One region of the Streptomyces sp. NPDC058279 genome, then DNA from elsewhere that is predicted to be linked to it. Evidence: riboswitches for the same ligand, from Rfam matches in the RefSeq annotation. Region 1 holds a riboswitch; each other region holds the start of a gene.
The links. Region 1 has a riboswitch for thiamine pyrophosphate ahead of ACFVXJ_RS22365 (thiamine ABC transporter substrate binding subunit). Riboswitches for the same ligand answer to the same signal wherever they lie in the genome.

Region 2: another riboswitch for thiamine pyrophosphate. It lies ahead of thiO (glycine oxidase ThiO); the one in region 1 lies ahead of ACFVXJ_RS22365 (thiamine ABC transporter substrate binding subunit).
Region 3: another riboswitch for thiamine pyrophosphate. It lies ahead of thiC (phosphomethylpyrimidine synthase ThiC); the one in region 1 lies ahead of ACFVXJ_RS22365 (thiamine ABC transporter substrate binding subunit).

Annotation. Positions count from the first base shown of each region.
Region 1 is NZ_JBHVYA010000012.1:89,186-93,548, forward strand. It holds gene ACFVXJ_RS22360 (ABC transporter permease) at 1-880, opposite strand, end outside; gene ACFVXJ_RS22365 (thiamine ABC transporter substrate binding subunit) at 964-2,061, opposite strand; TPP riboswitch at 2,148-2,257, opposite strand; gene rlmN (23S rRNA (adenine(2503)-C(2))-methyltransferase RlmN) at 2,335-3,447, opposite strand; gene ACFVXJ_RS22375 (phosphatidate cytidylyltransferase) at 3,608-4,363, opposite strand, start outside.
Region 2 is NZ_JBHVYA010000002.1:111,502-115,864, forward strand. It holds gene ACFVXJ_RS05255 (Rv2175c family DNA-binding protein) at 1-157, opposite strand, end outside; gene ACFVXJ_RS05260 (NAD(P)/FAD-dependent oxidoreductase) at 225-1,451, opposite strand; TPP riboswitch at 1,543-1,655, shown strand; gene thiO (glycine oxidase ThiO) at 1,653-2,834, shown strand; gene thiS (sulfur carrier protein ThiS) at 2,831-3,031, shown strand; gene ACFVXJ_RS05275 (thiazole synthase) at 3,035-3,829, shown strand; gene pknB (Stk1 family PASTA domain-containing Ser/Thr kinase) at 4,082-4,363, shown strand, end outside.
Region 3 is NZ_JBHVYA010000004.1:304,273-308,635, forward strand. It holds gene ACFVXJ_RS11175 (SsgA family sporulation/cell division regulator) at 1-216, shown strand, start outside; gene ACFVXJ_RS11180 (YibE/F family protein) at 286-1,692, opposite strand; TPP riboswitch at 1,775-1,922, shown strand; gene thiC (phosphomethylpyrimidine synthase ThiC) at 1,916-3,703, shown strand; gene ACFVXJ_RS11190 (hypothetical protein) at 3,825-4,363, opposite strand, start outside.

The DNA of each region.
Region 1 (4,363 bases):
CGAGCGGCAGCACGATCAGCAGCGCCACGACCAGCAGCACCCCGGCCAGCAGCGCGCGCTGCGCGGGCCCCTGCGGCCGGTGCGCGGTCCCCGCGGCGTCCACCAGTCGCAGGGCGGTCTCCCGTCGGCGCACGGTCCGGGCGTGCACGGCCAGGACGAGGCCCATCGCGACGAACTGGACCATGGTGAGCACGGCGGCCGTCGGCAGGTCCAGCAGTTGCGCGGTCTGCCGGTAGACCTCCACCTCCAGGGTGGAGTAGGAGGGGCCGCCCAGGATCTGCACGACGCCGAAGGAGGAGAAGGTGAACAGGAACACCATCAGCGCGGCGGCGGCCACCGCCGGGGCCAGGGCGGGCAGTGTCACCCGCCGCCACGCCGCGATCCGCCCGGCGCCCAGCACCCGCGCGGCCTCCTCCTGGCGTGGGTCGAGCTGTGCCCAGAGCCCGCCCACCGTCCGTACGACGACGGCGTAGTTGAAGAAGACGTGGGCGAGGAGGATGGCCCAGACGGTGGTGTCGAGCCGGACCCCCCACAGTTCGTCCAGCAGCCCGCCCCGGCCGACCAGAGCCAGGAAGGCCGTGCCGACCACCACGGTCGGCAGCACGAACGGAACCGTGACCACCGCCCGCACCAGCCCCTTGCCCGGGAAGTCGAAGCGGGCGAAGACGTACGCGCCGGGGAGCGCGATCAGCAGCGTGAGCCCGGTCGAGGCGAGTGCCTGCCAAGTGGTGAACCACAGCACGTCGGCGATGTCGGGCCGGGCGAGCACCTCGGCGATCCGGCCGAACTGCCAACCCTCGTCGGTCTTGAGCCCGCGCCCGACGATCGCGGCGACGGGATAGGCGAAGAACAGCCCGAAGAAGACGAGCGGGACGGCCATCAGGGCGAGCCTGACGGCCGTGGCCCGCCCGCGCTCCCGCCCCGCGGGGACGGGAGCGGGGGCCGCGGGAGCGCTCCGGCGTGCTACTTCACGACGAGCGAGGACCATGCCTTGACCCACTGCTCACGGTTCTTGGCGATGACGTCCGGCGCGACGTTCTCCGGCTTGTCGATCACCACTCCGTGCTTCGTGAACACCTCCGGCAGCTTGGCGTCCTTGACCACCGGGTCCACGAACATCTGGAGCGGCATGTCCTCCTGGAACTTCTTGCTCACCAGGAAATCGAGGAGCGCCTTGCCGCCCGCCTCGTTCTTCGCGCCCTTGAGCAGGCCGGCGAACTCGATCTGGCGGAAGCAGGTGCCGGTGGCGACGCCCGTCGGCGCCTCGGCCGGCTGCGGGTCGGCGTAGAGAACCTCGGCCGGCGGGCTGGAGGCGTAGGAGACGACCAGCGGCCGGTCGCCCTTGGCCTTCTTGCCGCCGGCGGAGCCGGAGAACCGCTCGTTGTACGCCTGTTCCCAGCCGTCGACGACCTCGACGCCGTTGGCCTTGAGCTTGCTCCAGTAGTCCTTCCAGCCTTCGTCGCCGTACTTGCCGACGGAGGCGAGGAGGAAGCCGAGGCCGGGCGAGGAGGTCGCGGCGTTCTCGGTGACCAGCAGGTTCTTGTACTCGGGCTTGATCAGGTCGTCCAGCGTCTGCGGCGGGGCGAGCTTCTTGTCCGCGAAATACTGCTTGTCGTAGTTGACGCAGATGTCGCCGGAGTCCACCGGGGTGACCCGGTGCTGCCGGTCGAGCACGTACTCGGGCTTGACGTCGCCGAGGCCCTTGGCCTCGTAGGGCGTGAAGATGCCGTTGTCGAGGGCGCGGGAGAGCAGCGTGTTGTCCACGCCGAAGAAGACGTCGCCGCGCGGCGAGCCCTTGGTGAGGATCTCCTGGTTGAGCGCGGCGCCGGCGTCCCCGGACTTCAGCACCTTGACGGTGTAGCCGCTCTGCTGCTCGAACTCCTTGAGGACCGGCTCGCTCACGGCGAAGGAGTCGTGGGAGACGAGGGTGACGGTCTTGGACTTCGGCGCGTCGCTCGCGCCCGCGGCCTTGTCCTTGGCATCGCCGCCGCAGGCGCTGAGCGTCGTGACGCCCAGCGCGGTCGCGAGCAGCGCGCCCGCGAACTTCTTGGTGGTGCTCACTGGTGAATTCCTCCTGGGATGTCCAGGAGAAGACGCGGCCCTGCCCGGCGCTCCATGCGAGCGGTCGCCGGGCAGGGCGCAACAGCTTGAGTGAATGACCGAACTTCCTACCCCGAATGACCGGGGCGAGGTTCAGAGGGTCTGCGGATGACGGTTACCGCACTCTCAGCGCTGTGGCGCTCCCCTGTCGGAATATGCAATTGGTTCGGCCACAGGGTACCCCGTGGCCGATCCGGCCCCCAGGAGAGTCCGCCCGGGGCGGGCGGGGCGGGGTCAGCGCTCGGACGCGGCCAGCTGACCGCAGGCGCCGTCGATCTCCTGGCCGCGGGTGTCTCGTACGGTCACCGGGACGCCGTGCCGGGCGATCGCCTCGACGAACGCCTTCTCGTCCTCGGGCCGCGAGGCGGTCCACTTCGAGCCGGGCGTCGGGTTCAGCGGGATCAGGTTGACGTGGACCCGCTTGCCCTTGAGCAGCCTGCCGAGCAGGTCACCGCGCCACGCCTGGTCGTTGATGTCCCGGATCAGGGCGTACTCGATCGAGACGCGGCGGCCGGACTTCTCGGCGTACTCCCAGGCCGCGTCCAGCACCTCGCGCACCTTCCAGCGGGTGTTCACCGGCACCAAGGTGTCGCGCAGCTCGTCGTCGGGCGCGTGCAGCGAGACGGCGAGACGGCACTTGAAGCCCTCGTCGGCGAAGCGCAACATGGCCGGGACCAGGCCGACGGTGGAGACGGTGATGCCGCGCTGCGACAGGCCGAGGCCGTCGGGCTCCGGGTCGGTCAGCCGGCGGATCGAGCCGACGACGCGGTTGTAGTTGGCGAGCGGCTCGCCCATCCCCATGAAGACGATGTTCGACAGTCGGGCCGGTCCTCCGGGGACCTCGCCGTCGCGCAGGGCGCGCATGCCGTCGACGATCTGGTGCACGATCTCGGCGGTCGACAGGTTGCGGTCCAGCCCGGCCTGGCCGGTGGCGCAGAACGGGCAGTTCATGCCGCAGCCGGCCTGGGAGGAGATGCACATGGTGACCCGGTCGGGGTAGCGCATCAGCACGGACTCCACCAGGGTGCCGTCGTGCAGCTTCCACAGGGTCTTGCGGGTGGTGTCCTCGTCGCAGGAGATGTGCCGCACGACGCTCATCAGGTCGGGCAGCAGCTCCTGGCGGAGCCGCTCCCGCGAGGCCGCCGGGATGTCGGTCCACTCGGCGGGGTCGTGCGCGTACCGCGCGAAGTAGTGCTGTGAGAGCTGCTTGGCCCGGAACGGCTTCTCGCCGATCGCGGCGACCGCCTCGCGGCGTTCGGCCGGGGTCATGTCGGCGAGGTGCCGGGGCGGCTTCTTCGCTCCGCGAGGGGCGACGAAAGTGAGCTCTCCCGGAACGGGGCGGGCCATGGCGGGTACTCCTTGTAAGACGAAAGGCGCGCCGCAGAAGCAGCGCGCCTTTCAAGAGTAACCGCCCGGACCCACCCGAAGCCTTCGCGTGTACGTCGCCGCAGCTCAGCGGGGCCGCACTGGTGAAAAACCCGCGGGTCGGAGCCCCCGGGGGCGGGTATCAGCCGGTGCCGACGAACGCGGCGAGCAGCAGCCACACCACCGGGGCGGTCGGCAGCAGCGAGTCGAGCCGGTCCATGATGCCGCCGTGACCGGGGAGCAGGGTGCCCATGTCCTTGATGCCCAGGTCCCGCTTGATCATCGACTCGCCGAGGTCGCCCAGGGTGGCGCTGACCGCGACGGCCAGCCCCAGCAGCAGGCCCTGCCACCATTCGCCGTCGTGGATGAGGAACTCCATGCACAGCGCGCCCGCCGCCATCGCGAACGCCACCGCGCCGGCCAGGCCCTCCCGGGTCTTGCCGGGGCTGATGCGCGGGGCGAGCTTGGTCTTGCCGAAGCGCCAGCCCACCGCGTAGGCCCCGGTGTCGCTGACGACGGTCAGCACCAGGAAGGTGACGACCCGCTGGGGCCCGTCGTCGGCGGTGAGCAGCATCGCCACGAAGGTCGCGAGGAAGGGCACGTAGAAGGCGGCGAAGACACCCGCCGTGACGTCCTTGAGGTAGTCCTCGGGCGGCTCGGTCATCCGCCAGACCAGCACCGCCAGGGCGGTCAGCGCCATCGCCACCCAGGCGCCCTCGGCGCCGCGGACGTATCCGGCGATGACCATGGCGGCGCCACCGACCGCGAGCGGTACCAGCGGCGCCTTGATGCCCTTCTTCTCCTGGAGCCGGGAGGTGAGCTCCCACAGGCCGACGACGACCGCGACGACGATGACACCGACGAACACGGCCTTGACGATGAAGAGCGAGGCGAAGAT
Region 2 (4,363 bases), on a different contig from region 1:
GGAGGGAGCGGTTCTCACCGCGGCGCACCGCGAGCAGCTGACCTTCCTTGACCAGCTGGCGGACCCGGGTCACTTCGATGTCGAGCATCTCGGCGATGTCGGGGAGGTAGAGCCAGGCGGGGACAAGGGCATCGATCTTTGCGTCAATCTCGGTCACGGGCACAAGCCTGCCATCTCGGACTCGCCGCCGGTACCTGGACCACCCCGTCCGGGTTGGGGCCGGGTCAGACGGCCGCCGACTTGAGCGGGGTGTCGGAGTCGGAGACCGCCGCCGCGGAGACCGCCGTGCCGGCCTCGATCAGGCGGCGCCCCTGCGCCAGGTCCCGGGGCCGCCCCACCGCCAGGACCGCCACCAGCGCCCCGCCGCGCAGCCAGCACACCGACCACGACGGGCCGGCCGGATCGCCGCGCCACACCATCTCGTCCGCCCCGCCGTGGTGTCCCGCGTACTGCACGAACCGCCCGAACTGCTCCGACCAGAAGTACGGCACCGGGTCGTAGGGCTCGGTCTCCACCGCCTCCCCCGCGACCACGTTCGCCGCGACCACCCTCGGGCCCTGGAGCGCGTTGTCCCAGTGGTGGACCAGCAGCCGCTGCCCGTACCGCGCCGAGGGGAACGACGCGCAGTCCCCGACCGCGTACACGCCCGGCACGGAGGTCCGCAGCCGGGAGTCGGCGGTGACCGACCCGTCCGCGCCCAGCTCGACCCCGGATCCGGCCAGCCAGTCCGTCGCCGGCCGCGCCCCGACGCCGACGACGACCGCGCCCGCCTCCAGCGTCCGCCCGTCCGCCAGATGGACCCGGCCCTCCTCCACGGACGCCACCCGGGCCCCGGTCAGCAGTTCCGCGCCCGCCTCGGCGTACCAGCGCCCCATCGGCTCGGCGACCTCCGCCGGCACGGCACCGGCCAGCACCCGCTCCGCCGCCTCGACCACGGTCACCGGGCAGCCCGCCTCCCGGGCCGCCGTCGCGAACTCCGCGCCGATCCACCCGGCGCCGACCACCACCACCGGCGGCGCCGCCGCGAGCACCGGCCGCAGCCGGGTCGCGTCGTCCAGCGTGCGCAGCAGGTGCACGCCGGGGACCCCGTCGGAGCCGGGCAGGGTCAGCGGGCGGGCGCCGGTCGCCAGGACGAGGACGTCGTACGGGACCGGGCCCGCCTCGGTGTCCACGACGCGCGCTTCGGCCCGTAGCCCGGTGACCTCGACGCCGAGCCGCAGGCCGATGCCGAGGGCCTCGAAGTCCACGTCGAAGGCGGAGCCCTCGGCCTTGCCGAGCAGCACCGCCTTGGACAGCGGGGGCCGGTCGTAGGGCTGGTGGGGTTCGGCTCCCAGCAGCGTCACGGGGCCGGTGAAGCCCTGTTCCCGCAGGGCGACCGCGGTCTGCACCCCGGCCATTCCGGCACCGACGATGACGACGCCGCTCTGAGTCTGTTCCGTCTGCTCGCTCACGCGGCCCACCCTAATCTTCTGACGTTTCATCAGGAACATGCCCGGGGGAGGCAGCCTTACCCGGCGTGCGCGGCGGGGTTAGTCTGGCCACCGTACCTATCGCGGGAGTCCGGACGCACCGGGCTGAGAGGGAGGCTGGCCGGCCTCCGACCGTACGAACCTGATCCGGGTCATGCCGGCGAAGGGAGGGGCTGGACGCCCATGCACTCGTCTCGGAGGGGATCCCCGAAGGGGTCCGACGTCCTCGTCATCGGGGGCGGCATCATCGGCCTGGTCACCGCCTGGCGCGCCGCCCGGCGCGGACTGCGGACCGTACTGGCCGACCCGGCCCCCGGCGGCGGCGCCGCCCAGGTCGCGGCCGGCATGCTCGCCGCCGTCACCGAGCTGCACTACGGCGAGGAGACCCTGCTCGGGCTCAATGTCGCCTCCGCCGCCCGCTACCCGGAGTTCGCCGCCGAACTCGCCGAGGCGAGCGGCGGCATGGACATCGGCTACCGGGCCTGCGGCACCCTCGCCGTCGCGCTCGACGCCGACGACCGCCTCCACCTGCGGGAGCTGCACGCCCTCCAGCGCCGCTGCGGGCTGGACTCACAGTGGCTGACCGGCCGCGAGTGTCGCCGCCTGGAGCCCATGCTGGCCCCGGGCGTACGCGGCGGGCTGCGGGTCGACGGCGACCACCAGGTCGATCCGCGCCGCCTGACGGCCGCGCTGCTGGCCGCCTGCGAACGCGCCGGTGTGGCCGTGCACCGGGCGGTCGCCGCCCGGCTCCTCGTCTCCGGCGACCGGGCCGCCGGCGCCCTGCTCGACGACGGTACGGAGCTCCGCGCCGGCCAGACGGTCCTGGCGGCGGGCTCGCTCTCGGGGCGGTTGCCCGGGGTGCCGCCGGAGGTGGCGGTCCCGGTGCGGCCGGTGAAGGGCCAGGTGCTGCGGCTGACGGTGCCCGCCCCGTACGCGCCGTTCCTGTCCCGGACCGTACGGGCGGTCGTGCGCGGCAGCCACGTCTACCTCGTGCCGCGGGAGAACGGCGAACTCGTCGTCGGCGCGACCAGCGAGGAGCTGGGCTGGGACACCACCGTCACCGCCGGCGGGGTCTACGAGCTGCTGCGCGACGCCCACGAGCTGGTGCCGGGCATCACCGAACTGCCACTGACCGAGACCCGGGCCGGGCTGCGGCCCGGCTCCCCCGACAACGCCCCGCTGCTGGGGCCGACCGCGCTTCCCGGTCTGCACCTGGCGACGGGGCACTACCGCAACGGGGTGCTGCTGACCCCGCTCACCGGCGACGTGATGGCGGAGCTGCTGGCCACCGGCACGCTGCCGGAGATCGCCCGCCCCTTCACCCCGCGCCGGTTCACCGAGGCACGTCAGGAGTCGTACGCATGACCATCTCCGTCAACGGCGAGCCGCGCGAGGTCGCGGCCGGCACCACGCTCGACGCGGTGGTCGCCGGCTTGACCGTGGCCTCCAAGGGGGTCGCCGCGGCCCTCAACGAGACGGTCGTGCCGCGCGGGCGGTGGCCGCACACCCTGCTGGACGACGGCGACCGGGTCGAGGTCCTGACCGCGGTGCAGGGAGGCTGACCCATGGCGGACGACGTCTTCACCCTCGGCGGCCGGAGCTTCGCCTCCCGCCTGATCATGGGCACGGGCGGCGCCCCGAGCCTGGACGTGCTGGAGCGCGCGCTGGTCGCCTCCGGTACGGAACTCACGACCGTCGCCATGCGCCGGCTGGACCCGACGGTCCAGGGCTCGGTGCTGTCGGTGCTGGACAAGCTCGGCATCGCGGTGCTGCCGAACACGGCGGGCTGCTTCACGGCGGGCGAGGCCGTGTTGACGGCGCGCCTGGCCCGGGAGGCGCTGGGCACGGACTGGATCAAGCTGGAGGTCGTCGCGGACGAACGCACCCTGCTGCCGGACGGCGTCGAGCTGCTGGACGCCGCCGAGATCCTGGTCGACGACGGCTTCACGGTGCTGCCGTACACGAACGACGACCCGGTGCTGGCCCGGAAGCTGGAGGACGTGGGCTGCGCGGCGATCATGCCGCTGGGCTCGCCGATCGGCTCCGGGATGGGCATTCGCAACCCGCACAACTTCGAACTGATCACGGAGCGGGCGGGCGTGCCGGTGATCCTGGACGCGGGGGCCGGTACGGCGTCGGACGCCGCGCTGGCGATGGAGCTGGGCTGCGCCGGGGTGATGCTGGCCTCGGCGGTGACCCGCGCGCAGGCGCCGGTGCTGATGGCGGCGGCCATGCGGGACGCGGTCACGGCGGGCCGCCTCGCGTACCGCGCGGGCCGCATCCCCCAGCGCCGCTTCGCGGAAGCCTCCTCCCCGAAGGACGGCCGCGCCACCCTCGACCCGGAACGCCCGGCGTTCTGAGGGCGGGGGGCGGCGGTACGGGTCCGCCCGCCCCCGGGGCCCACCTCCGCGGCCTCGGCCCCGGTACCGCCCCGGGGGCGGCCGGGACCGAGGGTGCGGGTGGGCAAACACCGCCCCCGGGGCGGGGGTCGCGGGGGTGGGGGCCCCGGGCGCGGGCGGACCCGTACCCCCGCACCCCCCGCATCGTCACAGCTGGGCTGCAAGCCCACCCGCACCGGCGGGGCCCGCCGGGGCGGCTCGTAGAATCGCCGGGTGGACACGACCCTGGATGACCCCCTCGTCGGGCAGACGCTCGACGGCCGCTACCGCATCGACGCCCGCATAGCGGCCGGCGGCATGGCCACGGTCTACCGGGCCCTCGACACGCGCCTCGACCGTGTCCTCGCGCTCAAGGTGATGCACCCGGCGCTCGCCGCGGACGCCGCCTTCGTCGACCGCTTCATCCGCGAGGCGAAGTCGGTGGCCCGGCTCGCGCACCCCAATGTCGTCGCCGTCTTCGACCAGGGCACGGACGGCCCGTACACGTATCTGGCG
Region 3 (4,363 bases), on a different contig from region 1:
GACGAGCTGTCGGACGTCCACATCCGCCTGCAGGTCGGCGGCGAGCGAGCCTTGTTCCGCGCGGGAGCGGCGCCGTTGGTCGCCTTCCTCGACCGCACCGACCGGCTCGTTCCGCTCGGTCAGGAGCGCAACCTCGGGGCCTTCGAAGGGACACTGGACGAGGCGCTCGACAGAATCCTCGCCGAGTCCCGGCAGAACGAGCAGAACGCCGGCTGACGGGACTGACTCCGACCGCCCCCACCCGGCCCCCTCACGCCGGCCCGGCTCGGCTCCGCTCGGCTCCGGTCAGCGCTTGCGCCGACGCCCTCGGCCACCGCGTGAGGGCTTCGCGGCCGGGGTGGTGCTCGGGTCCCCCGGCCGGTCGGCGGAAACCACCAGCGCCGCCAGGGCGGTGGTCACCGGTACGGAGGCCACGAGCCCGATGGAGCCGACCAATGTCCTGACGATCTCCTCGGCGACCAACTCACTGTTGGCCACCGCACCCATGCTGCTGTTCGCGATGGAGAAGAGAAGGAGCAAGGGGAGCGCCGCGCCGGCGTAGGCGAGCACCAGGGTGTTGACCACGGAGGCGATGTGGTCGCGTCCGATCCTGATGGCGGCTCGGTACAAGGCACGTGATCCCATGGTGGGATCGGCTTGGTGCAGCTCCCAGACCGCCGACGTCTGGGTGACCGTCACGTCGTCGAGCACGCCGAGGGATCCGATGATCACCCCCGCCAGCAACAGACCGCTCAGGTCGATGTCGGGATACAGGCCGTGGATCAGTCCCGTGTTGTCATCGGTGTTGCCACTGAGGAACCCCCATCCGATGAAGAGCGAACCCAACAGACCGATCAGCACCAGCGACGCCAGCGTGCCGAGAACGGCGACCGAGGTGCGTGCCGTCAGGCCGTGACACATGTAGAGCGCGATCAGCATGATCGCGCTGGCCCCGATGACGGCTACGACCAGCGGATTGGAGCCCTGCAGGATCGCCGGGAGGATGAACAGCGTCAGCACGCCGAAGCTGACGACCAGTGCCACCAGGGCGAACACGCCGCGCATCCGGCCGACCACGACGACGGCGATGGCGAAGATACCGGCCAGCAAGGCCAACGGGAGCTTCCGGTTCAGGTCGATGACCGAGTACTGGAGGTCCCGTGGGGCGTCCGGCGCGTAGGCCACCACCACCTCTTGGCCGTTCGACAACTGCCGCGGGGCTCCCGGCTGGACGATCTCCACGAAGGTGCGGCCCTTGTCCGGGCCGGTACCGACCTCGACGGTCGCCTTTTTGCACGCACCGGTCTGTTCCGCCGTGGCCTCGCGCCCCGAAGGGGTCGACGTGTCGCCCGTGGGTGGAACCTGCGAGGCGTTGACGGACTTGCAGTCCACACTCGCCAACGAGACGACCTTGCCCTGTTGGGTTTGCCGGTCGAACCCGACACCGGTCCGCTCGTGCGCGGGGGCTCCGCCCGGCCAGAGCACCACCATCCCGACGAAGACGGCGGCCGCGAAGGGGATCAATACGGCGGCGATGACCTTGCGCAGGTGCAGGGAGACAGGAGCCGCCGGGCCGTGCCCATGGCTGTGGGAATGGCCGTGCGCGGACCGGGGGGAGGGCGCGTGTGCGGATTCGTCGGCATGTCCGTGGTGCGTGTGTCCGTGGTCGGTGTGACCCGGGGGCTCGGGGGGACTGATGGGAGGTTGCGGCAAGGACGTCACCGACCGATCATCGCAAGAGATGAGGGGGGCCCACTGTTCAGCACGCCACAGATGACGCTAGCGTGGGGGCTACTTTGCACAACGCGGGAGCTCGGAGCACCGGGCTGAGAGGGCGCTGATCACCGTACGCACGCCGAAACGGCGGGTACGGGAGGAGGCTGCGTCGACCGCCGAACCTGTTACCGGGTAATGCCGGCGTAGGGAGATAGGTCTCATGACCATTCAGGATGCACGCACGCCTGCCGTCAGCCAGGACGCCGACGGCCAGACCGGGCGCGAGCCGGGCTGGCACAAGGGATATGTGGCGGGCTCCCGGCCCGACATCCGGGTGCCGGTCCGCCAGGTCCACCTCACCAACGGCAAGGACGTGACGCTCTACGACACGTCCGGTCCGTACACCGACCCGCAGATCGAGACCGACGTCCGCCGGGGTCTTCCCGCGCTCCGGGAGAACTGGATCATCGGGCGGGGGGACACCGAGGAGTACGCGGGCCGTCCCGTGCGCCCCGAGGACGACGGCATCAAGCACACCTCGCCGCGCGGTGGCCTCAAGAACCTCGACGCGGTCTTCCCGGGTCGCCCGCGCCAGCCCCGCCGCGGCCGGGGCGGCGCGGCGGTCACCCAGCTCGCGTACGCCCGCCGGGGCGAGATCACCCCGGAAATGGAGTACGTGGCGATCCGCGAGAACGTCTCCCCGGAGGTCGTCCGCGAGGAGATCGCCGCAGGTCGCGCCGTGCTTCCGGCCAACGTCAACCACCCGGAGATCGAGCCGATGATCATCGGCAAGCGGTTCCTGGTGAAGGTCAACGCCAACATCGGCAACTCCGCGGTCACCTCCTCCATCGAGGAGGAGGTCGACAAGATGACCTGGGCGACCAAGTGGGGCGCCGACACGGTCATGGACCTCTCCACCGGTCGCAACATCCACACGACGCGCGAGTGGGTGCTCCGCAACTCCCCGGTCCCGATCGGCACCGTTCCCCTCTACCAGGCGCTCGAAAAGGTCGACGGCCGCGCCGAAGAGCTGACGTGGGAGATCTACAAGGACACGGTCATCGAGCAGGCCGAGCAGGGCGTCGACTACATGACGGTGCACGCCGGCGTGCTGTTGCCGTACGTCCCGCTGACTGCCCGGCGCAAGACCGGCATCGTCTCCCGCGGCGGCTCGATCATGGCCGCGTGGTGCCTCGCCCACCACAAGGAGAACTTCCTCTACACGAACTTCGAGGAGCTCTGCGAGATCCTCGCGACGTACGACGTCACCTACTCGCTGGGCGACGGACTGCGCCCCGGTTCCATCGCCGACGCCAACGACGCCGCGCAGTTCGCGGAGTTGAAGACGCTGGGCGAGCTGAACACGATCGCCAAGCGGCACAACGTCCAGACGATGATCGAGGGCCCGGGCCACGTCCCGATGCACAAGATCAAGGAGAACATCGACCTCCAGCAGGAGATCTGCGAGGAGGCGCCGTTCTACACCCTCGGGCCGCTGACCACGGACGTCGCACCCGCGTACGACCACATCACCTCGGGCATCGGCGCGGCGATGATCGCCTGGTGGGGCACCGCGATGCTCTGCTACGTCACGCCCAAGGAGCATCTGGGTCTGCCCAACCGGGACGACGTGAAGACCGGCGTCATCACTTACAAGATCGCGGCGCACGCTGCTGACCTGGCGAAAGGCCACCCCGGAGCTCAGGAGTGGGACGACGCCCTGTCGGACGCCCGGTTCGAGTTCCGCTGGGAGGACCAGTTCAACCTGGCCCTCGACCCGGACACCGCCCGCGAGTTCCACGACGAGACCCTGCCGGCCGAGCCGGCCAAGACCGCGCACTTCTGCTCCATGTGCGGTCCGAAGTTCTGCTCGATGAAGATCTCCCAGGACATCCGTCGTGAACACGGTGGAGACCTCAAGGCCGAGGAGATCGAGGCCGGCATGGCGGAGAAGTCCGCGGAGTTCGCGGCCTCGGGCAACCGGGTCTACCTGCCGCTCGCCGACTGAGGCTGCACCGCGTACGGAGCGCACCCGCGACCCATGGGGGGAGTCGCGGGCCCGTTCCACGAGGGTGTTCCACGCTCCACTCGGATGTTTCACGTGAAACGCGTCTGTTTCACGTGAAACATCACTCCCGTTCGGGCTCCGAACCGCCGAAGTCGGGGCTCGTGAAGTCCGGTGGGGCGTAGTCGGGACGTGGGCTTTGGGAGGCGGAGGTGGCTCCGGGGCTGGTGAAGTCCGGCCGGCTGTATCCCAGGCTGGGTATGCGTCCGGCATGCGGAGTGCGCGGGGTCGGATAGCCGGGGCCGGCGCTCGGATCGGCCAGTGCGTCCCGGAGGAACGGCATGATGCCGCGTTCCAGCAGGGCGTTGCGCCATGCCTCTCGGGCACGCGAGAGCTCGTCGGGTACGGCCGCCGCCTCCTCGGCCGCGACCTCCGTGGAACTGTTGCGGACGGCGGTCACGAGCAACCCGATCACCGCGAAGAGCAGTGCGGCCACGGTGAGCCCACCGAAGAGCCATCCCGCCGTCAGCATGGTCCGGGCAAAGGCAGGCTCGGGATCGATCATCTTGAGGCTGTAGCCCACCAACAGGAAGATCAGCATGGCGGTACCGGCCAGGACCGGCGCGAGAACCGCGACCACGGCGCTCACGCCCACACCGCCGG